Regions from separate parts of the Isoptericola sp. NPDC057653 genome, predicted to be linked through region 1. Evidence: riboswitches for the same ligand, from Rfam matches in the RefSeq annotation. Region 1 holds a riboswitch; the other holds the start of a gene.
What was found. A riboswitch is a leader RNA that binds a small molecule or an ion and turns the genes downstream of it on or off. The one in region 1 is predicted to bind FMN.

Region 1 (14,991 bases):
CTACCCCCGCTCCCTCGCGCTGTCGGCGATCGACGCCGTCTACTCGCTGCGGGCGCGGTACGCGGGCGTCGTCAAGGTCCTCGACAAGTACCGGTCGTTGCGCCGGTCCCAGGGTGCCGACCCGTACCAGGACTCCGGGCGCGACCTCCTGTCCGCCGTCGACGGCGCCGGGGGCCCCGAGGCGGCCGCCGCCGTGCTGTTCAACAACGCCAAGGCGCCCGGCGTGCGGCCGCCGCTGCTGAGGTCGGTGGCCCTCGCCGACGCCGTCGCCGCGCTCGGGCGGGTCGGCGTCGACACGGCCGCCGACCTGCGCGACGCCTCGCCGAGCACGCTCGCCGCCGCCCGCACCACGTGGGTCTCGGCCCGCGGGAACGGCCCCCTGTCGTGGGAGTACCTGCAGATGAACGTCGGCGTCCGGGGCGCCGGCGACACGACGGTGCTGCGCTGGGTCACCCGCGCCGTGGGCGCCGCCCGGCCGGTGAGCACCGGACGGGCGGAGGCGGCGGTCCTGGGGGCGGCCGACCTCCTCGACGTGTCCCACCGGGCCCTGCACCACCGCATCTGGTGGGTGGAGTCCGGCCGCGACTGACGACGCGGCTCCGCGCGCCCACGCCGCGGGAGCCCGGTGGCCCGCCGGTCAGGCGAAGAGCGCCTCCCCGACGAAGGAGCCGCCGGTGCCGTCCACGAGCGCGGCCCCGTCCCGCACCCCCGGGGGGACGGCCCAGATACCCGAGCCGGTGTGCCGCAGGTACTCCATCATCGGGTCGTCGCGCGACAGCGTGGTCTGCATCGGCACGTACTGCGTGGCGGGGTCGCGCACGTACGCGAGGAAGAACAGCCCCGCGTCGAGGCGGCCCAGACCGTCCGAGCCGTCGGTGTAGTTGTATCCGCGGCGGAGCATCCGCACGCCGCCGTTGCGGGTCGGATGGGCCAGCGCGACGTGCGCCGACGGGTCGATGAGGGGCACTCCGCCGCGTCCCTCGACCTCGAAGTCCGGCTCCGTGAACTCCTCTCCCCCGGACAGCGGGGCGCCCGACCCCTTGGTCCGCCCGACGATGGCCTCCTGCTCGCGCAGCGGCGCCCGGTCCCAGGTCTCGATCGTCATGCGGATGCGCCGCGCGACGAGGTAGGAGCCACCGGCGAGCCAGCCGGCCGCGGGGTCGTCCTCGGTGTCGACCCACACGTGCTCGTCGAGCGCCGGGACCTCCTCGGCCTTGAGGTTGGCGGTGCCGTCCTTGAACCCGAAGAGGTTGCGCGGGGTCGCCTGGGACGTGGACGTCGACGAGGTGCGGCCGTAGCCGAGCTGGCTCCAGCGCACGCTCGCCGTCCCGAACGCGATGCGGGCGAGGTTGCGGATCGCGTGCACCGCCACCTGCGGGTCGTCGGCGCAGGCCTGGACCGCGAGGTCTCCCCCGCACCGTGCGTCCTCGAGCGCGTCGGCGGGGAAGTGCGGCAGGTCCTCCAGGAGGGCGGGGCGTCGCGCGGCGAGCCCGAACCGGTCGGTCCCGTCCGCCGTGGCGAACAGCGACGGTCCGAAGCCGAACGTCAGCGTGAGGTTCGACGCCGGGAGCTCCTGCGCCTCGCCCGTGTCGTCGGGGGGCGCGTCGTAGGGCCCGGACACGGGTCCGTACGTGCCCGCGGGCAGGCCCTGCGTCATGCGTGCGGCGGCAACGGTCCAGGCCTTGAGGAGCGCGACGACGTCGTCCCGGGAGGTCGTGGTCAGGTCCCACGTCGCGAAGTGCAGCCGGTCCTGGGCCGGTGTGACGATGCCGGCCTGGTGCGGCCCGGCGAAGGGGACGACGTCCTGCGGCGCGGTCGCCGGCGCGTCCTGGCCGCCGGCCCGGGCGACGGCGAACCCGCCCGCCGCGCCCGCGCCGAGCAGGCCGGCCCCCGCCGCGCCCAGCAGGGCGCGGCGCGAGAAGGTGCCGCGAGCGGCGGGCGAGTCGGTCATGGCGCTGCTCCCCCTCAGAGCACGACCGCGGCGGTGAGCCGGGACAGCGGCTCGCTCAGAGCGTCGACGTCGTCCGCGAGCCGCTTGACCTGCTCGTCCGTGAGGTCCGTGTAGAGCACGAACCCGTCCCCGTCGCGGTAGGCGTCGAGGTTCCCCTGCAGCGCGTCGAAGCGGGCGTCGAGGTCGTCGGCGAGGTCGGCGTCCTTGGCCACGACCACGTCGCGCAGCCCGTCGTAGGCGACCTTCGCCCCGTCCACGTTGGCCTGGAAGTCCCACAGGTCGGTGTGCGACCAGATCTCCTCCTCGCCCGTCACCTTGCCCGTGGCGACCTCGTCGAGCAGCCCCTTGGCGCCGTTGCCGATCGCCGCGGAGTCGATCTGCTCGGCGAACGTCGCCTCGTGGGTCCGGTCGTACAGCTCCTGGGTGTCGGCGAGGAGCTGGTCGGCGTACTTCGTGCGCTCGGCGGCGGTGAGCGCCGTGTACTCCGTGCCGCCGTTGTCCTTCGCCGCGGGCTGCCACAGGTCCTTCTCCAGCAGGTGCCAGCCGGTCCACTCCTGGCCGTCCTCGAGGTCGGCCTCGCGCAGGTCCATGCGCGGGTCGAGGTCGCCGAACGACTCCGCGACCGGCTCGATCCGCTCCCAGTGCACACGCACGTCGGCGTACAGGTCCTGGGCGCCGGCGTCGTCGCCGCCCGTGTACGCGTCGACGAACTCCTGCGTCCCGGTGAGCAGCTGCTCCGTCTGGTCCTTGACGTAGGCGACGTAGTTCGTGCTCGCCGCCTGCACCTGGTCGGCGAGCTCGCCGGTGGGCTCGACGTCGTTGCCCGAGTCCGTGACGGTGAATTCGGCGCGGATCCCGTCGCCCACCATGCCCGGCTTGCACGCCGTGACGTACGACCCGGGCTTGGCGGTGAGCACGAGGTCGCGGGTGATGCCCGGGCCGATGTTCTCCACCTCGGACACGATGCGCAGGCCGTCCTCGGCGAGCAGGTAGAACTCCGTCACCTGCGTGCCGTCGTTCGTCACGGAGAACACCAGGTGCCCGGACGGGGCCTCGGCCGCGGACACGTCGCACGCGTCGTCCGTCGAGCTGACGGTCAGGGCGGCCGGGCCCCCGGTGCCCTCCGCCGACGACGCGGCGGGCTCGTTCGGCGTGCACGCGGCGAGCGGGACGAGCAGGGACGCGGCGAGCAGCGGCGTGGTCGCGCGCGTGAGGCGGGGGCGGTTCATCGGTCTCCTCCGAGAGGTGCGGTGGTGGGCTCGGCAGCGGGCTGCACGGCCGCGGCGGGCCGCGCCGGCTGACGGAACCAGACGGTGCGGACGAACAGGAACAGCACCGGGACGACGTAGAGCCACCAGACGGCGAGCTCCAGCCACGTCGTCGCGGGCGAGAAGTTGAAGATGCCCTTGAGGACCGTGCCGTACCAGCTGGTCGGCGGGACGTAGGCGGACACGTCGAAGGCCAGGTGGTGCAGGCCGGGCAGGAGGCCCGCCTCCTGCAGGTCGTGCACGCCGTAGGACAGCACCCCCGCGGCCACGAACACGAGGAACAGCCCCGTCCAGGCGAAGAACGCCCGCAGGTTGAGCCGTACCGCGCCGCGGTAGACCAGGGTGGCCAGGACGATCGCGACCGCGATGCCCAGGACGGCGCCGGCGATCGGCTGGGTGCTGGTGCCGGTGGCCTTCGCCCCCGCCCACAGGAAGAGCGTGGTCTCGAGGCCCTCGCGGCCGACGGCGAGCATCGCCATCACCACGACGGCCCACCGACCCGCCGCGATCGCGTCGTCGAGCTTGTGCTGGAGGTCGGCGCGCAGGTGCTGGGCGGTCTTGCCCATCCACAGGATCATCCAGGTGATGAGGCCGACGGCCACGATCGACAGGGTCCCCCCGATCGCCTCCTGCGCCTCGAACGTCAGCCCCTGCGGGCCGAACGTCAGCGCGGCGCCGAAGCCGAGGGACACCACGACGGCGACACCGATCCCGGTCCACAGCGCGGGCAGCAGGTCGCGCCGCCCCGTCTTGACCAGGTAGGCGATGAGGATGGAGGCGACGAGCGACGCCTCGAGGCCCTCGCGCAGGCCGATGAGGAAGTTCGCGAACACGGGATCCGTGACCCTTCGATGAGATGCCGTGCCCGCGGACGGGGCCTGACGGGACACACCAAGCCTCGCCTAAGTTAGGCGAGGCTGCACTAACCCGCCAGAGCGTACTCCCTGCGCGACCGAACGCCCCACCCTGTGACCGAGGTCGCAGCGCGAGGGACCCCGGGAGCCCGTCAGGTGGTCGGGGTCGCAGCCGGCAGGAAACGGGGAGCGCCGAAGAACCACGCGAACATCAGGGTGGTCAGCGCGCCGCTGCAGAGCACCGCCACCAGCACCACGACCTGGAACTGCGCGGCGTCCACCACGTCTGCCCCGGCGAACACCGCGCCGACGAAAGCGCCCGGCAGGGTGACGAGGCCCGTCGTGCGGGTCTGGTCGGTCGCCGGGACCAGCGCCGTCGACGCCGCGCGGCGGGTCGGCTCCAGCGCCGCCTGTCGTGGGGTCGCGCCCAGCGCGAGCCACGCCTCGATCTCCCCGCGCGAGTCGGCCAGGGCCGCGAAGAGCGCCCGCCCCATCAGAGTGGCGGCCGTCATCGAGCCGCCCACGACGATCCCGCCCATGGCCAGGAGGTACCGCGGCACCAGGGGAAGCGCGCCGCTGACGAAGACGACGGACACGGGCACGGTCGCCGCCACGAGCACGGTCGCCGCGATCCGGGGCACGCTCGACGGCCCCAGGCGTCGCAACCTGCCGTGCGCGGTCGCGCAGGCGGTCCCGACCATCAGGAGGAGGAAGGCCGCCGTCCACCGCAGGTCCGTGACCACCCCGCCGAGCACCAGGCTGAGCACCCCGAGCTGGACGACGGCCCGCACCGCCGCCCACGGCTGCAGCCACGGGCGCTCCAGCCGCAGCCCCGCGACGACGGCGAAGGTGACCGCGACGAGCACGACGACCGCGACTGCCCCTCGGACCGGGTCCATGAGGAGGACGCTAACGGGGTCCGGAGCACGCCGCGGGCAGCACGCGACCGCGACGCGACCTCCGCGACGGCGGCTATGCGAGGACGAGGTCCGTGCCGTCGGTCGGGTGCTCGGCCAGCGCGACGCTGCGGACCGTGGGGTCGTCGTAGGTGTTCCAGTAGTAGGTCGCCGTGCGGGACGAGAAGAGCCCGGTGTAGACGGTGATCTCGAACTCCCCCGACCCCATCGCGGCGCACCCGTCGACCATCGCGACCTGCTGCAGCGTGTGGAAGGCGCGGCTGACGTTCTCCTCCTCCGTGTCCTTCGTGGGGTAGTGCGCGTTGACGTAGGCCGCGCGGACGAACCGGGACGGGGAGTAGTAGTCGCCGGGGATCCCACGCATGTGCGACCCCGAGCCGAACGGGCCGAGGAGCGCCCTGCCCAGGGCGACCTCCTGGGGGAACTCCGGCGAGGTGTTGAGGTAGTTGCGCAGGTTCTCGTGGTGCCAGGCGAACCCGGGCTGGTTCGTCAGGACGTCGACGTCGTCGTCGAAGACGTGCATGCCGTCGCCCGTGTGCTCCACCACGATCGCGCGCGTGCCGTCGGCGATGATCCAGTGGAGCAGCGAGCTGGGGTACTTGTCGTTGATCGGCCGGTCGACGATCACCACGTCCTGCAGCGCCGCCTCGACCTCCTCCACGCTCGCGAACTGCGAGCACACCCACAGCGGGAACTCGAACGCCGCCACGTTGACCGCGCCGTCGACCGGTCCGGTGGCGTACTGGGCGTACCCCGGGAAGTTGAGCCCGGCGACCGCCAGCCCGGCGTCGTTCCCGCAGTCGAAGTAGAGCGGCGTGGACTCCTCCACGATGCCCATGCCGATGGTCGCGTGCTTGATGTCGGGGACGGCACCGAACGGCGAGCTCGGCGCGAACCGGGTGGGTGTCATCACCACCTGCTGCCCGTAGCCGCTGGTCCAGTCGAGGTTCCGTGCCAGGTAGACGCTGCCGTGGCCGTCCGAGAACCGGATTCCCGTGCACATGGAGAAGCTCCCATCGTCGGTGTCGCCCGAGACGCGCGAGTGGTGTCCGCGCCCGGTCTCGGCGTGCCCTGTCCGTTGCCATCGTCACCCGTGGCGCGCGGGGCCGCCCGGGCAGCGGTGGCCGGCGACGGGAGCCCCTCCGACCGCCGCCCAGGTGCCGTAGGGTCGCGCGCATGACGGACCCGGGCCGCGCTGCCTCCACCATCGGACGACCACCGCACCTGGAACGGGTCCGGACGGTCGACTATCACACGGCGGGCGAGCCGTTCCGCATCGTGCCGGCGCCGACCGTGCCGATCCCCGGCGCGACCGTGGCCGAGCGCCGTCAGCGCGCGATCGGCGACACGGAGGCCGACGCCCTGCGCCGCCTGCTGTGCTTCGAGCCGCGCGGTCACGCGGACATGTACGGCGGCTTCGTCACGCCGCCCGACGACGACGGCGCGCACCTGGGCGTGCTGTTCTGGCACAAGGACGGGTTCTCGACCGCGTGCGGCCACGGCACCATCGCCCTCGGCGCGTGGGCGGTGCGCTCGGGGCTCGTGCCGGTGGACCCGTCCGGGATGACGGACGTGGTCATCGACGTGCCGTCCGGGCGGGTGACCGCCCGCGTGCGGACCACGGACGACGGCAGGGTGGGCACCGTCGACTTCGTGAACGTGCCGAGCTCGCTCGTGGCCGCCGACGTGCCCGTGGCGACGAGCCGCGGCGAGCTCCGTGCCGACCTCGCCTGGGGCGGCGCCCTGTACGCGTGCGTCGACGCCGCGAGCGCCGGCCTTCGCGTGACGCCGGAGGACCTCGTCGACCTGATCGCTCTCGGCCGCGAGGTCAAGGCCGCCCTCGCCGGCGACCCCCGTCTCGACCATCCGTCCGACCCGCGCCTGAGCGGCCTGTACGGGACGATCTTCGTCGACGACCTCGGCACGTCGGCGGACGGCGGCCCGCACCAGCGGAACGTGACGATCTTCGCCGACGGGCAGGTGGACCGGTCCCCCTGCGGGTCCGGCACGGCGGCGCGCGTCGCCGTCCTCGCCGCGACGGGCCGTCTGGGGGACGGCCAGGCGCTCGTCCACGACTCGATCGTCGGCACCAGGTTCCACGCCCGCGTCCAGGAGCACCTGACCGACGCGGGCCGGGACGCGGTCGTCCCGGTCATCACCGGGACTGCGCACGAGGTCGCCGAGTCCGCGTTCGTCGTCGACCCCGACGACACGCTCACGCCCGGGTTCGTGCTGCGATGAGCACGGGAGCACCGGACGCGGGCCCGCGCTATCTCCACGCCGCCACGGTCGCGGCCGCCCTCACCCCGGACGGTGCCGTGGACGCGATCACCGCGGCGCTGGCCGGCGGCTTCGACCCCGCCGACGACATCCCCCGGGTGGGCCCCGCCACCAGCCACGGGCAGCTCCTGCTGATGCCCTCCGAGGTCGGCGCGCACGCCGGCGTCAAGGTGGCGACCGTCGCGCCCGCCAACCCGGAGCGCGGCCTCCCCCGGATCCAGGCCGCGTACCTGCTGTTCGACGCCGCGACCCTCAGCCTCCGGGCGATCCTCGACGGCACCGCGCTGACGAGCCTGCGCACCCCCGCCGTGTCCGTCGCGGCCGTCCGGCACGCGCTGGTGCGGGTGGAGGCGCCGCTGGAGGTCGTCGTGTTCGGCGCGGGGCCGCAGGCCCTCGGCCACGTCGACACCCTCGCCGCCGTCGCGGCCCGGCCGCTCGGGTCCGTCACGTACGTCGTGCGCCACCCCGACCGGGTCCCGGCCTCGGTGCACGAGTCGGGCACCGTGCTCGGTGCGGACAGCGGCCAGCTCGCGGCCGCGCTGGCGTCCGCGCACGTCGTGGTGTGCGCCACGAGCGCCCGGTCGCCGTTGTTCACCGCCGACGCGGTCGGGCCCGAGGCGATCGTGATCGCCGTCGGGTCGCACGAGCCCGACGCGCGCGAGCTCGACCCGGACCTGCTCGCGGACGCCACCGTGATCGTGGAGGACGTGGCCGCCGCGCTGCGCGAGGCCGGCGACGTCATCCTCGCCATCGCCGACGGCGCTCTCTCGGCGGACGACCTGGTGCCGATGCGCGACGCCGTCCGCGCACCGGACGACCTGCCGGCACGCCGCCGCACCGTGTTCAAGAGCGTCGGCATGTCGTGGGAGGACCTCGCGGTCGCCCAGGCCGTGGTGGACCGCGCGCCCTGACGCCGGGCCGAGGCCACCCGCACCGACACACGGTGGGGGGATCTGCCGGAACGACGGGAGGCTCGGACCGTCTCCGGTCCGAGCCTCCCGTGCGTGTGCTGGTCGGGCTGACAGGATTTGAACCTGCGACCCCCTGACCCCCAGTCAGGTGCGCTACCAAGCTGCGCCACAGCCCGTCGGCCCAGCACGGTGACACTGCGTGTCACCCCGGAGGGCCGACCGAAATACTACCCCAGGTCGGAGGCTGCTCCTGCATCGACGCGGGCACCTGCGAGACGGGCGTCGCGGACCTCGCCGAGCACGCGGGCGGTGGCGAGCGCGGCGGCGGCGGCCTCGTACCCCTTGTCCTCGTGGGAGCCCTCCAACCCGGCGCGGTCGAGGGCCTGCTGCTCGTCGTCGCACGTCAGGAGGCCGAAGCCCACGGGGACCGAGTGGTCGAGGGCCACGCGGTTGAGCCCGTCGGTCGCGGCGGCGCACACGTAGTCGAAGTGCGGGGTGCCGCCGCGGATGACGACGCCCAGGGCGACGACGGCGTCGTACCCGGCTGCCGCGAGCGCCTGCGCGGCGACGGGCAGCTCGAACGACCCGGGCACGCGCACCACGCGGGGGTCGGCGACGCGGTGGTCGGCGCACGCGCGCAGGGCGCCGTCGAGCAGACCGTCCATGACGGTGGTGTGCCAGCTCGCGGCGACGACGGCGACGCGCAGGTCGGAGCAGTCGACGGGCGCGACGGCGGGGGCGCCGGCGCCGCTCATCGGGTGGCCCCGGCGGCGAGCGGGGCGGGGGTGGTGGTGCGGTGCATCGGGGTTCCTCCGGTGTCGTGCGTGGTGGCGGGAGCGTGCTCGGTCAGGTGGGGCAGGTCGTGGCCCATGCGGTCGCGCTTGGTGCGCAGGTAGCCGAGGGTGCGCGGGTGGGCGGGCAGCGCGAGCGGGAGGCGCTCGACGACGTCCGCTCCCCCGGCGACGAGGCCGTCGACCTTGGCCGGGTTGTTGGTGAGCAGCCGCACGCGGGGCACGCCGAGGTCGCGCAGCACGTGCGCGGCGGCGGTGTAGTCGCGGGCGTCGGCGGGCAGCCCCTGGTCGAGGTTGGCGTCCACGGTGTCCCGCCCGGCGTCCTGGAGGGCGTAGGCGGCGAGCTTGGCGGCGAGGCCGATCCCGCGTCCCTCGTGCCCGCGCAGGTAGACGACGACGCCGCGCCCGGCCGCGACGACCCGGCGCAGCGACTCGTCGAGCTGCGGCCCGCAGTCGCAGCGCAGGCTGCTGAACGCGTCGCCGGTGAGGCACTCGGAGTGCACCCGGGCCAGGACGGGCCCCGCGGCAGGGTCGGCGAGGGCGTCGAGCGGCCCGGCCACGAGCGCCACGTGCTCGTCCCCGGTGCGCGTGTCCCGGTAGGCGACGCCGGTGAGCTCGCCGTGCCGGGTGGGCAGCGTGGTGACGGCGACCCGCTCGACGAGCACCTCCGTCGCCCGCCGGTAGGCGACGAGGTCGGCCACGCTGATGAGGGTGAGCCCGTGCTCGGCGGCGAACTCGGTCAGCGCGGGCAGCCGCATCATCGTGCCGTCGTCGTGCACCAGCTCGGCGAGGACGCCGGCGTCGCCCCGGCCGGCGAGGCGGGCGAGGTCGACGGCGGCCTCGGTGTGCCCGCGCCGCTCCAGCACGCCACCGGGGCGGGCGCGCAGGGGCAGCACGTGCCCGGGCCGGGTGAGGTCGGCGGGCGCGGCCCCCGGGTCGGCGAGCAGGCGGGCGGTGCGGGCGCGGTCGGCGCCGGAGATCCCGGTGGTGACGCCGGCGGCGGCGTCGACGGTCACGGTGTACGCGGTGCGGAAGGCGTCCTGGTTCGCCTCGACCATGAGCGGCAGGCCGAGCCGGTCGAGCTGCTCCCCCGCCACGCCCACGCACACGAGCCCGCTGGTGTGCCGCACCAGGAAGCCCATGAGCTCGGGGGTGGCGGCGTCGGCGGCGAGGATGAGGTCGCCCTCGTTCTCGCGGTCGGCGTCGTCGGCCACGACGACGGGGCGGCCGGCGGCGACGTCGGCGATCGCCCGCGCGACGCGCTCGGTCGCCCCCTCGACCTCGCGGAGGGTCGCGGCGGTCATCGCGCCGCCCCCGCCGCGACGGCGCCGGACGGTCCGAGCGCCACGCCGGACGCCAGGTGTCGCTCGACGTACTTGCTCAGCACGTCGACCTCGAGGTTGACCTGCTCCCCGACACCACGGAGACCGAGGGTGGTGCGCGCCCGCGTCTCGGGGATGAGGCTCACCGTGAAGGACGCGTCGCCCGCGGCCACGACGGTGAGGCTGACGCCGTCGACGGCGATCGACCCCTGCGCCACGACGTACCGGGCCAGGTCGGCCGGCAGCGCGACCTCGACGACCTCCCACTGCGTGCCCGGCGTGCGGGCCAGCACGGTGCCGACGCCGTCGACGTGGCCCTGCACGACGTGCCCGCCGAACCGCCCGTCCGCCGCGAGCGCCCGCTCGAGGTTGACGCGGTCGCCGGGGCGGCGCGCGCCGAGGCCGGTGCGCCGCAGGGTCTCCGCCATGAGGTCGGCGGTCCAGGTGGCGCGGCCGTCGTGCGCACCGGTCTCCGCGACGGTCAGGCAGCAGCCGTCGACGGCGATCGAGTCGCCCAGCCGGACGCCGTCGAGCACCCTCTCGGCCACGACGGTGAGGCGGGCGCCGTCCGCGTGCTCGCGCACGGCGACGACGGTGCCGAGCTCCTCCACGATGCCGGTGAACATGGCTCAGCGCTCCTTCCGCGGCCGCATGACGAGCCGCACGGTGGGGGTGTCGGTGGGGTCGGCCGGGTCCTGGGGCAGGACGGCCACGTCGAGCAGGTCGAGGCGGGCGGCGTCGGCGATGGTGCCGATCCCGAGGTCGGCGACGGCGGGGGCGCCGACGCCGAGCAGCACCGGCGCGACGTACGCGACGACGTCGTCGACCAGGCCGGCGCGCCAGAACGCCGCCGCGAGGGCGGGGCCGCCCTCGAGGAGGACGTGCCGGTGCTCGCGGTACCAGAGCAGGTCCAGCACCTCGTGCGGGTCGTGGGTGCGCAGGTGCATCACGGGCTCCCCCGCGGCCGCGGCGCGCGCCAGGCGGGAGGTGGCCGGCAGCTCCCGCAGCCCGACGACGACACGCTCGGGCTGCGGGCCGGGCACGTGCCGCACCGTGAGGTCGGGGTCGTCGGCGAGGGCGGTGCCGGTTCCGACGACGACCGCGTCCGCGGAGGCCCGCAGGCGGTGCACGTCGTGGCGGGCCGCGCGGCCGGAGATCCAGCGGGACGTGCCGTCCGCGGCGGCGGCGCGCCCGTCGAGGGTCGTCGCCACCTTCCACGTGACGACGGGGCGGCCGAGCTCGAGCGCGTGGGTCCACGTGGCGTTGAGCGCGCGGGCCTCGTCGGCGAGCACGCCCCCGACGACGTCGACGCCCGCGGAGCGCAGCCGGGCGGCGCCGCCCGAGGCGGCCGGGTTCGGGTCGTGGTCGCCGTGCACGACGCGCGCGACGCCGGCGTCGAGCAGCGCGTCCACGCAGGGGCCGGTGCGGCCGTGGTGGTTGCAGGGCTCGAGCGTGACGACGGCGGTCGCTCCGCGGGCGGCGGTGGGTCCGAGGCGCTCCACGGCGGCGCGCAGGGCCTCGACCTCGGCGTGCGGCGTGCCCGCCCCGTGGTGGTAGCCCTCGGCGATCGCCGTGCCGTCGGCGGCCAGGAGCACGCACCCCACGCGAGGGTTGGGCCCCCGGGCGGGGATCTGCGCGGCGAGCTCCAGCGCCCGGCGCATCGCGGCACGCTCGGCGTCGGTGGCGTCGCCCCCGCCGGCGCCCGTCGCCGGGAACCGGCCGGGCTGCGGCTGCTCCATGTGTCCTGCCCCTGTCGTCCGGTCGCGGACCCCGGGGTGCAGGAAGGCGGGGTCGGACGTGCTCGAGCCGGCCGGTCGCGTGCCGCCACGACGGGTGGCGCGGGCCCTCGAGGGGCCTGGGACGGACCGGACGGGGAGCCGTCGCGTGCGCTTCCCATCCGGACTTTGACCGTCGGTCCAGGAGTTCCACCTGGTCAACCGGTCACAGGCTGTGACCGGGTCGCGGACTTTCACCGCCGGCTCGGAATTTCACCGACCCCAGAGCACGCGAGCAATTCGCTCGTCACCGCTGACCGTGCCACGCCGCGTCGGCTCCTGGCAAGCCCGGGTGGCGCACGTCTCACCCCGGCCCGGCGTCAGTCCCAGACGAGGGACAGCACGCGGTGCCCGGCCGGGACGTCGGGCACGTCGGTGAACCAGGGCGCGGGGTAGACGTACCCCTCGACGACGCCGTCGGCCTGGAGCTCGTCCGCCCCGACGAGGTCCTCGACCTCCTCGGTGACGAGCGTCGTGCAGACGGCGACGGCCTCGGCGACGATCCAGTCGCCGTCGTCCTCGACGGACTCCTCGTGCAGCTCGACGCGCACCCAGGCGACCCCCTCCCAGGCGGCGAGCCGCTCCAGGCGCCGCCGGATCTCGGCGAGCGGCGGGCGCCCGTCGCCCCACTGGTTCGGCGCGAGCGACTCCTCGTCGTCGTTGCCGTCGAAGAACTCGGCGAGCGTCAGCAGCGGGATCCGACGGTCGTCGCCGCCGTCGGCGGCCCCGGAGCGCCGGTCCAGCTCGTCGCGGGTGATCACGCCATCGACACTAGGCCCGGCGGCACCCGCACGCGACGGTCCCGGGCCCGTCAGGCCTGGCGGTCGGGCGCCGGCCGGCGGGCCGTGCGGCGGTCGTCGTCGCGGCCGAGGGCGACGCCGAGGGCGGCGAGGACCAGCAGGTCCACCACGAGCCCGGCGACCGCCGCCCACTGCACGGCACGGAACGCCAGCAGCTGCGTGACGAGGAGGCTGACGAGCACGCCGCGCCGCACCCACACGGCACCGGCGCGGTGGTCGCGCGGGCCCACCGTCATCCCCCGCACCACGCAGGCGACGGTCGCCGCGACGGCCACGAGGATGCCCGTGCCGACCCAGGCCGGCACGTCGACGCCGCCGACCAGGACGCGCAGCCCCACGACCAGCGACGCGGTCGCGGTGCCCAGCACGGCGACGACGACCACCGCCGCGGCCCACCGGTGCTCCATCGCCTCGGCGAACCACGCGGACGCGCGCCGCACGAGGGCGCGCACCGGGTCGGGGACGGCGACGTCGTCGGGGGGCACGGCCTCCACCAGCGCCGCGACCTCGTCGGCGCCGGGCTCCCCGCGGCCACGCGCCACGAGGGCGCGGGCCTCGTCGCGCTCGGCGTCGGTGAACCCGCCGGCCACCCCGGCGACGGCGCGGTCGGTCGCCACCGCGAGATACTCCGCGGGGTGGTGCGCGCGCCGGCCGTGCAGCGCCTCGACGAGGAGCACCAGCACCACGACGACCGCGTAGATGAGGGCCGCCGTCGGCGCGTAGAAGTAGTCGTTGTCGGAGGTGACGAACTTGCCGATCTCGTCGACGAACAGCCCGAAGCCGATCCCGCCGAGCACCGCGCCCACCGAACGCAGGGCCGGGCCCACCCACGAGAGCAGCACCACCACCGCGAGCGCCATGCCGAGCCCGCCCCACAGGACGTGCGCCACGTGCAGCCCGCCGCCGCCCACCTGCGGGTACCCGGAGGCGGCGAGCAGGAACCGGGTCACCAGCACGGTGGCCACGGTGACGACGAGGAACGTCACCAGGTGCCGCACGGCGGAGGTGTCGCGCGCCGCGCCGAGGCGCAGCAGGCGACCCCGGCGGGCGAGCGGGGCGGCGCTCATCGCAGGCTCATCGGCGGCTCATGGGCGGCTCGTCCGCGGCGTCAGCGACGCCGCTTCTCCCGCACCCGCACGCTGATCTCGATGGGCGAGCCCTCGAACCCGAACGTCTCGCGCAGGCGGCGCTCGATGAACCGGCGGTACCCGGCCTCGAGGAACCCGGTCGCGAAGATGACGAACCGCGGCGGCCGGGTCGAGGCCTGCGTGCCGAACAGGATGCGCGGCTGCCGGCCCCCGCGCAGCGGGTGCGGGTGGGCGGCGACGAGCTCGCCGAGGAAGGCGTTGAGGCGGCCGGTCGGGATGCGGGTGTCCCACGACTCCAGCGACGTCTCGAGCGCGCGCGTGAGCCGGTCCGTGTGCCAGCCGGTGCGGGCCGAGACGTTGACGCGCGGCGCCCACTGCACCTGCACCAGGTCCTTCTCGATCTCGCGCTCGAGGTACGGGCGACGGTCGTCGTCCATGAGGTCCCACTTGTTGTACGCGATGACGAGCGCGCGGCCGGCGTCGACGGCCTGCGAGATGACCCGCGTGTCCTGCTCCGTCATCGGCTCCGACGCGTCGACCAGCACCACGGCGACCTCGGCCTTCTCGATCGCCGCCTGCGTGCGCAGGGAGGCGTAGAAGTCCGCGCCGCGCGTCTGGTGCACGCGGCGGCGGATCCCGGCCGTGTCGACGAACCAGTACGGCACGCCCTTGATCTCGACGAGCTCGTCGACGGGGTCGCGGGTGGTGCCGGCGATCTCGTCGACGACCACGCGCTCGGCGCCCGCGATCTTGTTCAGCAGCGACGACTTGCCGACGTTCGGGCGGCCGACGAGCGCCACGCGGCGCGGCCCGGCCGGCCGCAGCTCGCCGTGCTCGGAGACCTCGGGCAGCACCTTCATGGCCGCGTCGAGCAGGTCGCCGGTGCCGCGCCCGTGCAGGGCGGAGACGGGGTGCGGCTCGCCCAGCCCGAGCGCCCACAGGTAGGTGGCGTCCGCCTCGCCGGAGGGGCCGTCCACCTTGTTCGCGCACAGGATCACGGGCTTGCCGGAGCGGCGCAGCAGCTCGACCACGCG
Region 2 (14,991 bases), on a different contig from region 1:
AGCCGCCCACGGGCGTGCCCCACAGCCCGGTGAGGATCTCGAGCTGCTCCTCCAGCAGGCCGAACCGCTTCGCCGGGAACGGGATGCCGTACGCCTCGTGCTCGCGCGCGAACCAGCCGGCGCCCAGACCGATCTCCACGCGGCCGCCGGACATCTGGTCCACCTGCGCCACCTGGATCGCCAGCACGCCCGGGTGCCGGAACGTGGCCGAGGTGACCAGGGTGCCGAGCCGCACCGTGGACGTGTCGCGGGCGAGGCCGGCCAGCGTGGTCCAGGCGTCGGTGGGCCCGGGCAGGCCGTCGCCGCCCATCGCCAGGTAGTGGTCGGAGCGGAAGAACGCGCTGAAGCCGAGGGTCTCGGTCGCCTTCGCGACGGCGAGCACGTCGTCGTACGACGCGCCCTGCTGGGGCTCGGTGAAGACACGCAGGTCGAGGGTCATGGTTCGCCTCTCGGGTGGAGCGGTGGGCCGGCGCGACGCCGGACGGTCAGTCGAAGGTCGGCGAGGAGGTGCGCGAGCGCTTCAGCTCGAAGAAGTCGGGGAACGACGCCAGCGCGACCGCGCCGTCGAAGATCCGCACCGCGTCCTCGCCGCGGGGCACGCGCGTGAGCACGGGCCCGAAGAACGCCACGCCGTCGACGTGGATGGTCGGCGTGCCGACGTCCTCGCCCACGGGCTTCATGCCCTCCTCGTGCGAGACGGCGAGGGCCGCGTCGTAGCGGTCCGAGGTCGCGGCGTCCGCCAGCTCGGCGGGCAGGCCCGCCTCCGCGAGCGCCTCGCGCGCGACGGCGTCGAGGTCCGACCGGCCGCCGGGGTGGATGCGCGTGCCGGCCGCCGTGTAGAAGGCGCCGAACGCCTCCGGGCCGTGCTCGGTCTGGACGGCGGCCGCGACCCGGCCGATGCCGCGCGACGACTCGATCTTGGCCCGGTAGTCCGCCGGCAGGTCCCGGTCCGCGTTGAGCAGGTACAGGCTCATGAGGCGGAACGTGAGACGCACGTCGCGGTGCTCCGCGACCTCCAGCGCCCACCGGGAGGTGATCCAGGCGAAGGGACACAGCGGGTCGACGTAGACGTCGACGACCGGGGCGGTCGAGGGGGTGGACGTGGTCTCAGGCGCGGTGGTGGTCCCGGAAGTCACGCCCGCCACCCTACCCAGGCGGCGGGGGCGGCGCGGTAGCCTCGCCACGTGCGCAGGGTGCGGTGGGCGAGCGTGTGGACGGTGTTCGGGGCGTGCGTCGTCGCCGTCGCCATGCTCTCGGTGGTGCTCCGCGGCCGGATGTGGGCCTGGATCCCGCTGATCCTCGCGGCCGGGGTCGCCGTCCGCGAGATCCGTTACCTGCAGCGCACGCGCCGCCCCGCGGACGCCGGGTTCGACGAGCCCCGGCGGGATGAGCCCGGCGCGGGACCGCGCCAGGGCTGACCCCGCCAGGAGTCACCCGCTCCGGGCATCGACGCGGCGCAGGGCCCCGGGCTAGCGTCGAAGGCGGGCGTCTTCCCGACGACGCCCACGGGGAGCCCGCGACGGCGCGGGCGTCGCGACGGAGGCGTCGGCATGACAGACGTGACCCGGACCACCGGGAGGACCAGCACCAGCGCCGCGGAGGCGCACGAGCCGGGCCCGCCCTCGCCGTCCGCGGCGGAGTTCGCCGACCGGCTCTTCGGCGCGGCGCTCGGCGCGATCGACACCCTCGCGGTCTACGTCGGCGACTCGCTGGGCTGGTACCGCGCGCTCGACGAGTGCGGCCCCCAGACCTCGGCGGAGCTGGCGGCCGTGACGGGCACGTCCGAGCGCTACACCCGGGAGTGGCTGGAGCAGCAGGCCGCGACGGGCATCCTCGTGGCGCACGAGCCCGACGGCGCCACCGACGGCCTGAGCCAGGCCGCACGGGCCGCCGCGCGCACGTTCGAGCTGCCCGAGGCGCACGCGGAGGTGCTGGCCGACCCGGAGTCGCTCAGCTACCTGGCGCCCCTGGCGCGGTTCGTCGGGGCCGTCGGGCCGCAGCTCCCCCACCTGCTGCGCTCGTACCGCACGGGCGGCGGGGTGTCGTGGGACCAGCTCGGCGACGACGCCCGCCACGCGCAGGCCGACGTCAACCGGCCGTGGTTCGAGCAGCGGCTGGCCTCGGCGCTGGCGAGCATCGAGCCGGTGCGGCAGGTGCTCAGCCGTCCGGGCGCCCGCGTGGTCGACGTCGGCTGCGGGTTCGGCTGGTCGACGCTCGCCCTCGCGCGCGCCTTCCCCACCGCGGAGCTGCACGGCGTCGACCTCGACCGGCCGTCGGTGGAGGCCGCCCGCGTCGCCGCGGCGCAGCGCGGCCTGGAGGAACGGGTCGTGTTCCACCTGTCCGACGCCGCGGAGCTGCGCACGGCCGAGCCGTTCGACGCGGCGTTCGCCTTCGAGTGCCTGCACGACATGCCGCGCCCGGTCGCCGTGCTGGAGGCCGTGCGGGAGTCGATGCGGCCCGACGGCGTCGTCGTCGTCATGGACGAGGCGGTCGCCGAGGAGTTCCAGGCCCCTGCCGACGACGTCGACCGGATCATGTACGGCTACAGCCTGTTCGTGTGCCTGCCGGACAGCCTGTCGTCGTGGCCGTCGGCGGCGACGGGCACGGTGATGCGCCCCGCCACCGTGCGCCGGTACGCCCGGGAGGCGGGCTTCGCCGGCGTGGAGGTGCTGCCCGTGGACGACTTCGGGCTCTTCCGGTTCTACCGCCTCCTGCTCGGGACCGAGGGCGGGCGGACGCCGGCGGGTGAGGACGGCCTGCCGGAGTAATCTCCGTGGCATGACTGCCGTCCGGACGCACACCCACGCCCAGGCCGTCGACGCCGCGATCGACCTCTTCTCCCGGCAGGGTTACGAGCAGACCACCGTCGAAGAGATCGCCGATGCGGCCCGCGTCAGCCGTGCCACCTTCTTCCGCCGCTTCCGCTCCAAGGAGGACGTGGTCTTCGCCGACCACGAGCTCCTCCTCGAGGAGGTCGTGGTGATGCTCGCCGAGACGCGGCCCGAGGCCCGGGCCAGCGAGGAGTCCGGCCGCGCGCCCGAGCGGGCGTGGGACCCGGCGACCGACCCGTACCTCGAGGTCTGCCGGGCCGCCCGCCTCGTCTTCGACCATCACGTGGGCCAGCGGGAGACGTCGATCGCCCGCCACCAGCTGCTGCAGCAGGTGCCGGCGCTGCGCGACCGCGAGCTCGTCACGACGCACCGCTACGAGCGCGCCTTCACCGCGTACCTGCGCGACACGCTGCCCCCGGACCGCTCCACCACGACGATGTCGATCGCGTTCGCCGCGTCCGTCGTCGCGGTGCACAACGCCATCCTGCGGCGCTGGCTGCGCAACCCCCACCTGGACCTCCGGCCCGAGCTGGAGGAGGCGTTCGCCGACCTGCGCCGGGCGGCGATCACCCCCTTCCCGCACACCGACGAGCAGCTCGCCGCCGCGGGCGAGGTGCCGGTGACCGACGGCGACGGCGGGCGCTCCGTGGTGACGGGCGCCGACGGCCGGCGCGTCGTCGTCACCGTGCTGGAGCCCGGCGCCGGGCCCGACGACGTGGCCCGCGCCGTCCGCGACGCCCTCTCCTGAGCGCACGCCGGAATGCCCCTGTGGCATCCTGCGTTGTGCAAGACGCCGCCGGGACCTCCGGCGGTGGAAGACACGCACGTACGTGCTCCGGGGTCGGTGAAATTCCGAGCCGGCGGTGACAGCCCGCGACCCGGCCTCCCTCGGGAGGCCGGTTGACCTGGTGAGATTCCAGGGCCGACGGTCAAAGTCCGGATGGGAGGAAGCACGTGCGGCACGCGCCCGGTGACGGGTGGGTGCCGCCGGGCGTCGTGTCGTCGACGGCGGGCCCCGGTCCGCCCTCGGCGGACGTCAGCCCTCACCCCGGACGCCGCACCCTCGGACCGGGAGAGTGAACGATGGACGCGATCGACGCGTTCTTCAACGCCACGCTGACCATCGGTGACCAGCACATGTCGTGGCGCGAGATCGTCGGCAACGGCTTCGGCCTGGCCTCGGCGCTGGGCGGCATGCGGCGCAAGGTGTGGGCCTGGCCCGTCGGCATCGTCGGCAACCTGCTGCTGTTCACGGTGTTCATGGGCTCGTGGTTCGGCGACTCCAGCCGCGCCGACATGCTCGGCCAGGCCGGCCGCCAGGTGATGTTCCTGATCGTGTCGATCTACGGCTGGGTGCAGTGGCGGCGCACCGAGCGCGCCGCCCTCGAGGTGCGCGCCGACGGCAGGATCCCCGCCGACGGCGGCGCCGCGGTGCACCCGCACTGGGCCTCCTGGCGGGAGCGCGTCGGGATCGTCGTCGTGATGGTGGGCGGCACCCTGCTGCTCACGCCGCTGTTCCGCGCGCTCGGCTCGTACGAGCCGGTGTGGTCGGACGCCTGGATCTTCATGGGCTCCCTCGTCGCCACCTACGGCATGGCCAAGGGCTGGGTCGAGTTCTGGCTGGTCTGGGTGGCGGTGGACGTCGTGGGCGTGCCGCTCCTCTGGTCGGCGCAGTACTACGCGACCGCACTCATGTACGTGTTCTACGGCGCCTTCACGCTGACCGGGTTCTTCGTCTGGTGGCGCGTGCACCGCCGCGAGCAGGCCGAGGCGGAGTCGACGATCGCCGCCTGACGCCCGACGGCGCGGCGGTGGTCCTCAGTCGTCGCCGTCGAGGACGGTCGACGGCGTGGCCGGCCGGGCCTCGAGCCGTTCCTCGGCCAGGACGGCGTCGACCAGGTCCGCAGGGCCGCCGACCGCCACCTCGGCCGTGTAGATCGGCGCCCCGAGGAACCACGCGCGGTGCTCGGGCCAGACGTGCGAGGGCAGCTCCACGACGTCCCGGAGCGCGATGACCGACCGGGTCGTGCCCGTCCACACGTGATAGTCCCGATGAGGGAGCCGGAGCCGTTCGGCCGACGGCCGCGCGACGAGCTCGGCGAGCAGGTCCGCCTCCGCAGCGCGCCGAGCCAGGGACAGCTCCTCGGCGGTGGGCTCGGGCCCGTCCGGGTCCCACGCGAGCCCGACGGCCGTCCCCGACGACCCCACACCGCCGGCGCGGTCGTACAACGACGGCCACCCCTCCCAGAGCGTGCCGTGCAGCACCCGCTCCCCCGTCCAGGGGGCGAGTGCGTCGAGCAGGACGCCGAGGCGCTCGGCGATGCCGTCCGGGTCGACGTCCCCCTCGTCGTCCCGGCTCAGCGGGACGACGGCGTACGCGGCGTACCGCTGCGGGACGGCGTGACCGAGCGTCGGCCCGAAGTCCCCCAGCAGCGGCAGGATCCACTCCCCTGCGCTCGGGTCGTCGTCCCAGCGGGCGCCCGCGCGGGCGAGGTCGTCGGCGTCGGTCATGCCCCGACCCTAGGAGCATCCAGGCCACCGAGGCCCGGACATACTGGCCCCGTGCGCGTCACCCTGGTCCGTCATGCTGCACCGCAGGTGTCCGCCGGCGTCGACCCCGCCGCGTGGCCGCTGTCCCCCGCCGGCCGAGCGGCGGCCCGCGACCTCCGCCTCCCCGCGGGCACGACCTGGGCGCGGCTCGGGCTCCCCGACGTCGTCCCCGTCGACCTCGCCCTCTGACGAGCCCGCACAGAGCCCGCACACGACGACGGGGACCCTCGCGGCTGCGCGGGTCCCCGTCGTGCGGAGGGTGCTGGGCTCAGGCGAAGGCGGAGACCCCGGTGATGTCGCGGCCCACGATGAGCGCCTGCATCGACTCGGTGCCCTCGTAGGTGTGCAGCGCCTCGAGGTCGGCGAAGTGCCGCGCGACCCGGTTGGCGAGCAGGATGCCGTTGCCGCCGAGCATGTCGCGGGCGATCGACGCGACCTCGCGGGCCTGGCGCGTCGTCGTGTACTTGGCGAGGGACGCCTGCTCGCCGGTCAGCGTGCCGGCGTCGGCGAGGCGCGTGATCTGCGCGACCAGCAGCTGCATCTGCGTGACCAGCGAGAGCATGCGGGTGAGCCGCTCCTGCACCATCTGGTTCTTGGCCAGCGGGCGGCCGAACTGGATGCGCTGCGTCGAGTACGCGGCGGCGGCCTCGTAGCAGGCGACGGCGTGCCCGACGGCGGACCAGGCCACCGCGAGGCGGGTCGCGAAGAGGACGGCGGCGGTCGCCTTGAACGACGTCGCGCCGGGCAGCGCGGCGTCCGCGGGGACGAACACGTCGTCGAGCACGATGTGCGCCTGCCAGATGGCGCGCAGCGAGACCTTGCCCTCGATCGTGGTGGCGGCGTAGCCGGGGGCGTCCTGCGGGACGATGAAGCCGTGCACCTGGTTGTCGCCGTCGTCGCCGACGAGACGGGCCCACACGACGGTGATGTCGCCGCAGGAGCCGAAGCCGATCCACTTCTTCTCGCCGTCGAGCACGTAGCCCTCGACGCCGTCGCGCGTCTCCTTGCGGGCGGTGGTCTCGAGCGAGACGGAGTCCGAGCCGTGCGTGGGCTCGGTGAGCGCGAACGCGCCGAGGATCTCGCCGCGCGCCATCGGCTCGGCGTACTGCTCGATCTGCTCCGGCGAGCCGTGCATGATGATCGACCGCAGGGCGAGGCCGCCCTGGACGCCGCAGATGGTGGCGACGGAGCCGTCGCCGCGCGACATCTCCATGCTGGCGAGGCCCTCGGCCATGAACGACACGGACGGGCGGCCGGGCACGTCGACGCCGTCGCGCAGGAAGTCGCGCTCGGCGAGCTTCTTCACGAGGTCGAACGGCACCTCGGCGCGCTCCCAGTAGCCGTCGATGACGGGGAGCACCTCGTCCTGGACGAACTCGCGGACGGCGAGCTGGTGCGCGCGCTCCTCGGGGGCGACGCCGGCGAAGGCGCCCACGTAGTCGAGGTCCAGCGGCTGCGAGACGTCGTAGTCGGGGGCGGTCACGCCGGGCATGACGGGGGCGGTGCGGGTCATCGACGACCTCTCTCTGCACGGGGGTCCGGCGTTCCGGGCCCGGAGAAGGAGGGCCGGCGCCGCCACGAGGCTGGTGGTGTGGCGACGCCGACCTGCCCCCATGGTGACCCGCGACGGCGTCTCAGGTCAAGCGATACTCGGTCTCAGGGCGCGCGGTCGACGATCCTGGGGTGATGGCGACGACCAGCGCGGGGCTGCTGCTCTACCGGACCACGCCCGACGGCGGGCTCGAGGTGCTGCTCGGGCACATGGGCGGGCCGTTCTGGGCGCGCAAGGACGAGGGCGCGTGGACCGTGCTCAAGGGCGAGCTCGAGCCGGACGAGGAGCCGCACGCGGCCGCGCTCCGCGAGGCGGCGGAGGAGCTCGGGCTGCCGCTCCCGGAGCCGTCGTCCCCCGACGTCGACCTCGGCGAGGTGCGGCAGAGGTCCGGCAAGCGCGTGGTCGCGTGGGCCCGTCCGTGGCCGGACCCGCAGCCGGACCTCGCCACGGCCCGCAGCAACACCGTCGAGATCGAGTGGCCGCCGCGCTCCGGGAAGCGGATCGAGGTGCCGGAGATCGACCGCGTCGCCTGGTTCGGGCCCGACGACGCGCGCCGCCTCGTCGTCAGCGCGCAGGCCGCGCTCGTCGACCGCCTCGAGGCCGCGCTGGCCCCCTGACCCCGGCCTCGACCGCCGCTAGCCGGTGAACGTCAGCCACAGGAGCGCGATGTTGAGCGCCACGATGACTGCGGCCACGGCCCAGGCGGCCACCTGGGTGAGGACGCCGTTGCGGAAGCCGCCCAGCAGGCCGGCGTCGCGGGTGATCCGCACCAGCGGCACCATCGCGAACGGGATGCCGAAGCTCAGCACCACCTGGCTCACGACCAGCAGCCACGTGGGCGACACCCCCGTGGCGAGCAGCACGATGGCGGGCACCAGGGTGACCAGGCGCCGGGCCAGCAAGGAGACCCGGACGCGGAGCAGCCCGGACATGATCTCGGCCCCCGCGTAGGCGCCGACCGACGTGGACGCGAGCCCGGACGCCAGCAGGCCGACGCCGAAGAGGACGGCCACCGCCGGCCCGAGGGACGACTCGATCGCGGCGTGCGCGCCCTCGATCGAGTCGGTGCCGGTGCGGCCCGGGAGGTTCGCGGCGGCGAGCAGCAGCATCGCGATGTTGACCCCGCCCGCGAGCACGAGCGCCGCGACCACGTCCCAGCGCGTGGCGGTGAGCAGGCGGCGCACGGTGGCGGTCGACGGCGGCGCGGGCTCGTCGTCGCCGTCCGCCACCCCGGCGGCGAGGAGGTGCTGACGCTGCACGCGCGCGTCGTGCCGCACCCGGTCGCGCGCGAGAGACGAGTGCAGGTAGATCGCGTGCGGCATCACCGTGGCGCCGAGCATCGACGCCGCCAGCAGCACCGACTCGGGGCCTTCGAGGCGCGGCACCATCCCGCCGAGCACGGCGCCCAGGTCGGGCGGCGAGAAGAACAGGCCCGCGCAGAACCCGATCGTGAGCACCACGAGCATCGACGTCACGACCGACTCGAAGACGCGCTGCCCGCGCCGCTGCTGGACCGTGAGCACCAGCATGGACACGACGCCGGTGATGAGGCCGCCCAGCACCAGCGGGACGCCGAACAGCAGGTGCAGGGCGATGGCGCCGCCGATCACCTCGGCGACGTCGGTGGCCATCGCGACCACCTCGGCCTGCGCCCAGTAGACGACGCGGCCGCGCCGGGAGAGCCGCTCGCCGAGCACCTCGGGCAGCGACCGGCCGGTGACCACGCCGAGCTTGGCCGACAGGTACTGCACCAGCACCGCCATGACGTTCGCGACCACCAGCACCCACACCAGCAGGTAGCCGAACCGCGCGCCGGCGGTGAGGTTGGCGGCCACGTTCCCCGGGTCCACGTAGGCGATGGCGGCGACGAACGCCGGGCCGAGCAGCGCCACGATCCGGGCGGGGCGGGCGCCCCGGTGGCGGGCACCGCTCGCGCCGGTGCCGTCGGCGCCGGGCGCGGGCGGCGCCGGGGCGGTGGCGGGCGTCGGTCGGCTCACGGGACTCCTTCGGTCGGATAGTTTTCGGGTGTCCGAAACTCTAGACGTCTATCACCGTATCTCGCATCCCTGCCTGCGTCCGGGGCCGCCTCCGAGACCGGTCTGCCACGATGTCGGTCGTGCCCACCACGCAGCCGCCCTCCGCGCGGCGAGACCCCGGTCCCCTCGGCGCCGTGCTGAGGTCCCCGTGGCTGCTGGCGCTCGGCTTCGTCGCGGTCCACGCGTGGGTGGTGAACCAGGCGATCACCTGGGGGAACACCATCTACGGCGACGTGACGCTGTACGAGTGGTGGGCCCGCCACGGCCTCACCACCGGGCAGTGGCCCGTGCTCGACTACGACTGGGTGTACCCCGCCGGCGCGCTCGTCCCGGTCACGCTGCCCGCCCTCCTGTCGCACGGCGTCCTGGGGTACGAGATCGTCTGGACGGCGATGGTCGTGGCGCTCGACGCCGTCGCCACGATCGTGCTGGTGCGGTCCGCCCCCCGCGGCGTGCTCGGCGCCTGGTGGTGGCTCGCGTTCCTCGTCGCGCTCGGCCCGATCTTCGTGGGGCGGCTCGACGGCGTCGTCGCGCCGCTCATCCTCGTCGCGCTGGTCGTCGCCTCCCGCCGCCCGGCGCTCGCGACGGCGGTCGCCACCGCCGGGGCGTGGATCAAGATCGCGCCGGGCGCCGTCGTCGTGGCCCTGGCCGCCACCCGCGCGCGCTGGCGGGACCTGCTGCGGCACGTCGTCGTGCCGGGGGCGGCCGTCAGCGTGGTCGTCGTCGGGCTCGCCCTCGCGGGCGGCGCGGGCGAGCGCGCGTTCTCCGTCTTCGGCCAGCAGGAGGCGCGCACGCTGCAGGCCGAGTCCGTGTTCGCGACCTGGTTCAGCGTGGCGCGCCTGTGGGACCCGACCGTGCGCATCGACTACAACGACGTCATCTACACGTACGAGGTGCAGGGCGAGGCCGCCCGGCAGGTCGCCACGGCTCTCGACTGGCTGCTGCCCCTCGTGGTGCTCCTGCTCGCCGCCCTCACCTGGTGGACGGCGCACCGCCGCCCCGACCACGCCGGCGACATCCTGCTGCTCAGCACCGCCGCCCTGCTGCTCGCGCTCATCGTGTTCAACAAGGTGGGGTCGCCCCAGTTCGTCGCGTGGATCGGGCCGCCGCTGGCCGCCGCGCTCGCGCTGGCCGGCCCCGGCACGCGCCGGCTCTGGGGACCGCCCGCCGTCGGGGCGCTGCTCGCCGCGCTCGGCACGCAGATCGTCTACCCCGTCGCCTACGGGGAGTTCCTCGCCGGCGAGCCCGCGATGATCGCCGTCGAGGGGCTGCGCAACCTCGCGCTCGTCGTGCTCCTCGGGGGCGCGGTCTGGCGGATCGCGCAGCTCGGGCGCGACGGCGTGCGGGACGTCGCCGGCGACGCGACCGCCTGAGCCAGGCGTTCACCGGCAGGCCGGCGCGCGTTCACCGCGACCTCCCCGGGCGGCCATCCGTCCTCCCTACGGTCACCCCGAGGGCGCGCAGGCGCGCGCCACCGGCCCGCCACGGAGGACCCCTTGCGCAACGCCCGCACCCCGGTGCCCGACCACCTCACCCCCCGGCCCCGGCGGCGCGCCGTCGTCGGAGCCTGCGCGACGACTCTCGCCGTCGCGCTGGCCGTGCCCCTCGCGCTCACCGCGTCGGCCCACCGCGACACGCAGCCCGGCGCGGGCGTCGTCGCGCAGCCGGTGACGACGTCCGCCGACGACGCCCGCATCGCCCTCTCGCCGCTCGGCTCGTACGCCACGGGGGTCTTCGACCGTTCGGCGGCGGAGATCGTCGCCTACCACGCGCGCTCGCAGCGCCTGTTCTCGGTGGACGCGCAGGCGGGCGAGGTCACCGTGCTCGACGTCGCGCGGCCGTCCGCGCCGCGCCAGCTCTTCGCGCTCCGGACCACGGGCGTGCGGGCCGCCGACGGCACCACCGTGCCCGACGGCGCGATCGCGAACTCGGTGGCCGTCCGGTCCGACGGCCTCGGCGTGGTCGCCGTCGAGTCCCCCGACAAGGTCTCCGACGGCTGGCTCGTGCTGTTCGACGCCGCCGGCGACGGCCGGGCCCTCGGCGCGTGGCGCGTCGGCGCCCTGCCCGACATGGTGACGATCACGCCCGACGGGCGCAGCGCCGTCGTCGCGAACGAGGGCGAACCCGCCGACGACTTCGGCGTGGACCCCGAGGGCACCGTGTCCGTCGTCGCGCTCCCCGACCGCGTGTCCGGCAAGGGGTCGGGCACGAAGGGGCCGGCGGTCGAGCAGTCCGCCGTGCGCACCGCGACGTTCCACGCCTTCGAAGGCGACGCGCTGCCCGAGGGGGTGCGGGTCTTCGGGCCGGACGTGGCCGGCCCGGACGGGTCGCTGGAGCACCGCGTGTCGCGCAACCTCGAGCCGGAGTACGTGACGGTGTCGAAGGACTCCCGCACCGCGTACGTCGCGCTGCAGGAGGCGAACGCCGTCGCCGAGGTGGACCTGCGCAGCGCCCGCACCACCGACCTGTGGTCGCTCGGCAGCAAGGACCACGCGGTGCCCGGCCAGGGCATCGACCCGTCCGACAAGGACGGCGTCGCCGCGATCCGCGAGGTGCCGGTCCGCGGGCTGTACATGCCCGACGGGATCGCGTCGTACACCTCGCACGGCCGGACCTACCTCGTCACCGCGAACGAGGGCGACGCCCGCGAGTGGGGCGACTACGCCGAGCCCGCGCGGGTCAAGGACCTCGGCAAGGGCGGCCTCGCGCCGGTCTGCGCCGACTCCCCCGCGTTCGGCCTGCGGGGCGACGCCGACCTGGGCCGCCTCACCGTCACCACCGCGTCCGGGCTGCGCGCCGACGGCTCCTGCTACGAGCAGCTCTACTCGTTCGGCGGCCGGTCCTTCTCCGTGTGGACCACGGACGGCGACCTCGTCTTCGACTCCGGCGACCAGTTCGAGCAGGTGACCGCCGGGGCCCTCGGCGACGCCTTCAACACCAACCACATCGAGACCAAGGGCGACGGCCGCAGCGACGACAAGGGCCCCGAGCCGGAGAACCTCGCGATCGGCGAGGTCTCGGGCCGCACCTACGCGTTCGTGGGGCTGGAGCGCGCCGGCGGCGTGATGGTCTACGACATCACGCGGCCGCAGCGCTCCGAGTTCGTCACCTACGTCTCGAACCGCGACTACTCCGTGTCCGTCGAGGACGCGATCGAGGACGGGGCCGACCCCGCCGCCGCGCTCGCCGGCGCCGGCGACCTCGGCCCCGAGGGGCTGGCGTTCGTCCCCGCCTCCGGATCCCCCACGCACCGGCCGCTGCTCGCCGTCGCGAACGAGGTGTCGGGCACCACGACGCTCTTCCAGGTCGACCGCCTCACCGGGCGTCGCTGACCCCGGGCGAACGGCGCCCCCGGCCGCCCCGCGGCCGGGGGCGCAGGCACCCCCGACTCCCGGGTACCGTGCCTGTCATGACCCTCTCGCAGTACCTGGACGAGTGCGCCACCCGCGCGGCGCTGGTCCTCGGGCACGGTATCGAGGTCAGCGTGTCGATCCGCGAGCACGGCATCTCCCTCAAGGCGGGGAGCAGCTCCCGCGCCGCGGCGCGCTGCGACCAGGCCGAGGCCCGCGCGGACACGGGGCCCTGCATCGACGCGATGCGGGTGCGGGAGGCCCTCACCACCGACGTCGCCACGGCGCCCGCCCGTTGGGAGGCCTGGGCCACGGCGGCGAAGGAGGCGGGGTTCGTGCAGGCGCTCGGCGCGCCGGCCGTGGTCGGGCCCGGGGTCCAGGTCGCGCTCAACGTGTACTCGCGCACGGGCGGGGACTGGCCCGCGGACTTCGTCTCGACCTGCACCGCCTACGCCCTGCTGACCGCGGACGCGGTGCGCCTCCAGCTCCAGTTCGCCGACCTCGGGGCGGCCGTCGCCGCCCTCCACCGGAAGATCGCCGACGACGTCGCCGTCGAGCGCGCCGTCGGGGTGCTGATGGCGGCGAACGACTGCACCGAGGACGACGCCCGGCGGGTGCTCCTGACCGCCTCGCAGGGGCGTGACCTCCCCCTGCGGGAGGTGGCCGACACGGTCGTCCGGTCCCTCGTCCTCGGCGGCGAGGACGACGTCATCGGCGGGTCGGATCGCTGACGCCCGAGGCCAGCACCGCCGCGCCACCGCGGGGCGGCCCGTCCGCGCGCGACGCCTCGACACGTGCGTGAGCCGACGGTGGGACACTGGGTCCGGAGCGACAGGACGGAGCCCCCGGTGAACACCTCCGAGCTTCTGGGACTCCTCGCCCGCGCCCTGACCGAGGTCGAGGGCGCCGAGCTCACCCCCGCGACACGGCTGTGCCGCGCGTGCTTCGACGTCCTGGGAGCGCAGGGCGGCACCGTGACGGTGGCCGCACCGCCCGGCGAGCAGCTGACGATCACCACCTCCGGAGGGGCGTCGGCCGAGCTCAGCAGCATCCAGGAGCTGCTGGGCGACGGTCCCGGGCACACCGCGATCGCGGAGGACAGGATCGTGGTCACCCCGCTGCGCCCGAGCACCGGGGCCGGCGACGTCTTCTCCCTCTTCGCCGCCGGGGACGAGCACGTCGAGGACGCCACCTGGTACGCCGTGCCGATGCGCGTGGGCGGGGTCCCCGTCGGCGCGCTGGGGCTCTACGTGGTGGGGACCTTGGCCCGCAGCCTCGAGGACGCGCAGTTCCTCGCCGACGCCGTGGGCACCGCCGTCCTCGGCGAGCTCGACGAGGACGGGTCGTCCACCCGGGCACAGGTGCACCAGGCCACGGGGATGGTCTCCATCCAGCTGCGCCTGTCGCCGCCGGACGCGCTCGCGGTGCTCCGCGCCCACGCGTTCGTGCAGGGCACGACGCTCGAGGCCGTGGCAGACGACGTCGTGGCCCGACGGCTGTCGCTCGCCGGGGACGGGCACGAGCCCGTCCAGTCGCACACCGCCGACGAGGCCTGAGCGCTCAGTCCGTGCGGGGCGCCGCGAGCAGCCCGCGGACCGCCGAGCGACGGTCCAGGTCCTGGCGGTGCGCGACGGCGACGATGGCCTGCGCGAGGTCGCGGATCGGGACGTTGTGGTCGTTGGAGGTCCGGCGCATCACCTGGAACGCGGTGGCGGGGTCCACGTCGTAGAGCACGGCGACCATGCCCTTCGCCTGCTCGATCACCCCGCGGCTCTCGGCCGACGCCCGGATGTCGGCGGTCGCGCGCGCGTGGGCACGCTCGGCGACGACGGCGGTGAGGTCGACGAAGTACCCCTCGAGCGCGAAGGCGCCCGGACCCTGTTCGGCACGCACGCCGCGGCCGACGACGGCGATCGTGAGCTCGCGTCCGCGGGCGTCGAGCAGCCGGTGGACGACGGAGAACGCCTCGCCCGTGCGCATCGCCGCCGCGAGCGCCTCGCCGGTGCGCTCGCGGTCCTCCGCGTGGACGTGGGAGAGCACCAGCCCGGTGGTGGGCACCACCTCGTGCGGGGCGAACCCGTGCAGGGCGTACACCTCGTCCGTCCAGGTCCACCGGTCCGACGCCGGCTCGAGCCTGAACTGACCGACCAGGCGCGGGGGCTCGAGCGTCTGCGCCTCGGCTGCCAGGGTGTCTACGGGCAAAGGTCGCCTCCGACCGGATCGACTGCACCGGCCATTGCTTGACCGATGATGCCGACCCTAGCAAGCGGCCGCACTCGGGACGACGGGCGCCCCGAGCCACTACGTTGGGCGCGTGCCGACACCGACGTCGCCCCCGCTCCTCCGCCCCGCCCGCCGCACCGCGCTCGGGCTTGCGACGGTCCTCGCCGTCGCCGGCGCCGCGGCGTGCAGCGTCGAAACCCCCACCGCGGGCGGCTCGGTCGAGGTCCAGGTCCTGTCCAACGAGTGCGGCGACGACGGCTGCCTGGCCGCTCCCGCCGTCGGTGCCGAGGTCGAGCTGCTGCTCGGCTCGTCATCCGTCGACAACGAGGTGACCGACGCCGACGGCATCGCCCGGTTCCACACGGACTCCGTCGGCGTCTTCGAGGTCGTCGCGCACGTCGGCGATGTGTCGTCCCTGCCCTCGGAGGTGTCGGTCGATGGCGGCGGCG

Region 2: another riboswitch for FMN. It lies ahead of pnuC (nicotinamide riboside transporter PnuC); the one in region 1 lies ahead of ribD (bifunctional diaminohydroxyphosphoribosylaminopyrimidine deaminase/5-amino-6-(5-phosphoribosylamino)uracil reductase RibD).

What each region holds. Positions count from the first base shown of each region.
Region 1 covers NZ_JBHVHP010000002.1:236,431-251,421, reverse strand. The annotation lists gene ACFU9A_RS12365 (hypothetical protein) at 1-589, shown strand, start outside; gene efeB (iron uptake transporter deferrochelatase/peroxidase subunit) at 638-1,951, opposite strand; gene efeO (iron uptake system protein EfeO) at 1,966-3,180, opposite strand; gene efeU (iron uptake transporter permease EfeU) at 3,177-4,052, opposite strand; gene ACFU9A_RS12345 (ABC transporter permease) at 4,226-4,972, opposite strand; gene bsh (choloylglycine hydrolase) at 5,046-5,993, opposite strand; gene ACFU9A_RS12335 (proline racemase family protein) at 6,167-7,231, shown strand; gene ACFU9A_RS12330 (ornithine cyclodeaminase family protein) at 7,228-8,181, shown strand; tRNA gene ACFU9A_RS12325 (tRNA-Pro) at 8,281-8,357, opposite strand; gene ribH (6,7-dimethyl-8-ribityllumazine synthase) at 8,409-8,936, opposite strand; gene ACFU9A_RS12315 (bifunctional 3,4-dihydroxy-2-butanone-4-phosphate synthase/GTP cyclohydrolase II) at 8,933-10,276, opposite strand; gene ACFU9A_RS12310 (riboflavin synthase) at 10,273-10,920, opposite strand; gene ribD (bifunctional diaminohydroxyphosphoribosylaminopyrimidine deaminase/5-amino-6-(5-phosphoribosylamino)uracil reductase RibD) at 10,924-12,033, opposite strand; FMN riboswitch at 12,175-12,304, opposite strand; gene ACFU9A_RS12300 (hypothetical protein) at 12,390-12,830, opposite strand; gene ACFU9A_RS12295 (hypothetical protein) at 12,881-13,936, opposite strand; gene der (ribosome biogenesis GTPase Der) at 13,978-14,991, opposite strand, start outside.
Region 2 covers NZ_JBHVHP010000003.1:378,347-393,337, forward strand. The annotation lists gene ACFU9A_RS18745 (LLM class F420-dependent oxidoreductase) at 1-439, opposite strand, end outside; gene ACFU9A_RS18750 (disulfide bond formation protein DsbA) at 486-1,136, opposite strand; gene ACFU9A_RS18755 (hypothetical protein) at 1,185-1,418, shown strand; gene ACFU9A_RS18760 (class I SAM-dependent methyltransferase) at 1,551-2,768, shown strand; gene ACFU9A_RS18765 (TetR family transcriptional regulator) at 2,779-3,579, shown strand; FMN riboswitch at 3,658-3,789, shown strand; gene pnuC (nicotinamide riboside transporter PnuC) at 3,915-4,625, shown strand; gene ACFU9A_RS18775 (hypothetical protein) at 4,650-5,342, opposite strand; gene ACFU9A_RS18780 (hypothetical protein) at 5,394-5,570, shown strand; gene ACFU9A_RS18785 (acyl-CoA dehydrogenase family protein) at 5,650-6,894, opposite strand; gene ACFU9A_RS18790 (NUDIX domain-containing protein) at 7,068-7,550, shown strand; gene ACFU9A_RS18795 (Nramp family divalent metal transporter) at 7,569-8,828, opposite strand; gene ACFU9A_RS18800 (glycosyltransferase family 87 protein) at 9,050-10,342, shown strand; gene ACFU9A_RS18805 (choice-of-anchor I family protein) at 10,466-12,301, shown strand; gene ACFU9A_RS18810 (ANTAR domain-containing protein) at 12,379-13,050, shown strand; gene ACFU9A_RS18815 (ANTAR domain-containing protein) at 13,168-13,875, shown strand; gene ACFU9A_RS18820 (PAS and ANTAR domain-containing protein) at 13,880-14,521, opposite strand; gene ACFU9A_RS18825 (hypothetical protein) at 14,634-14,991, shown strand, end outside.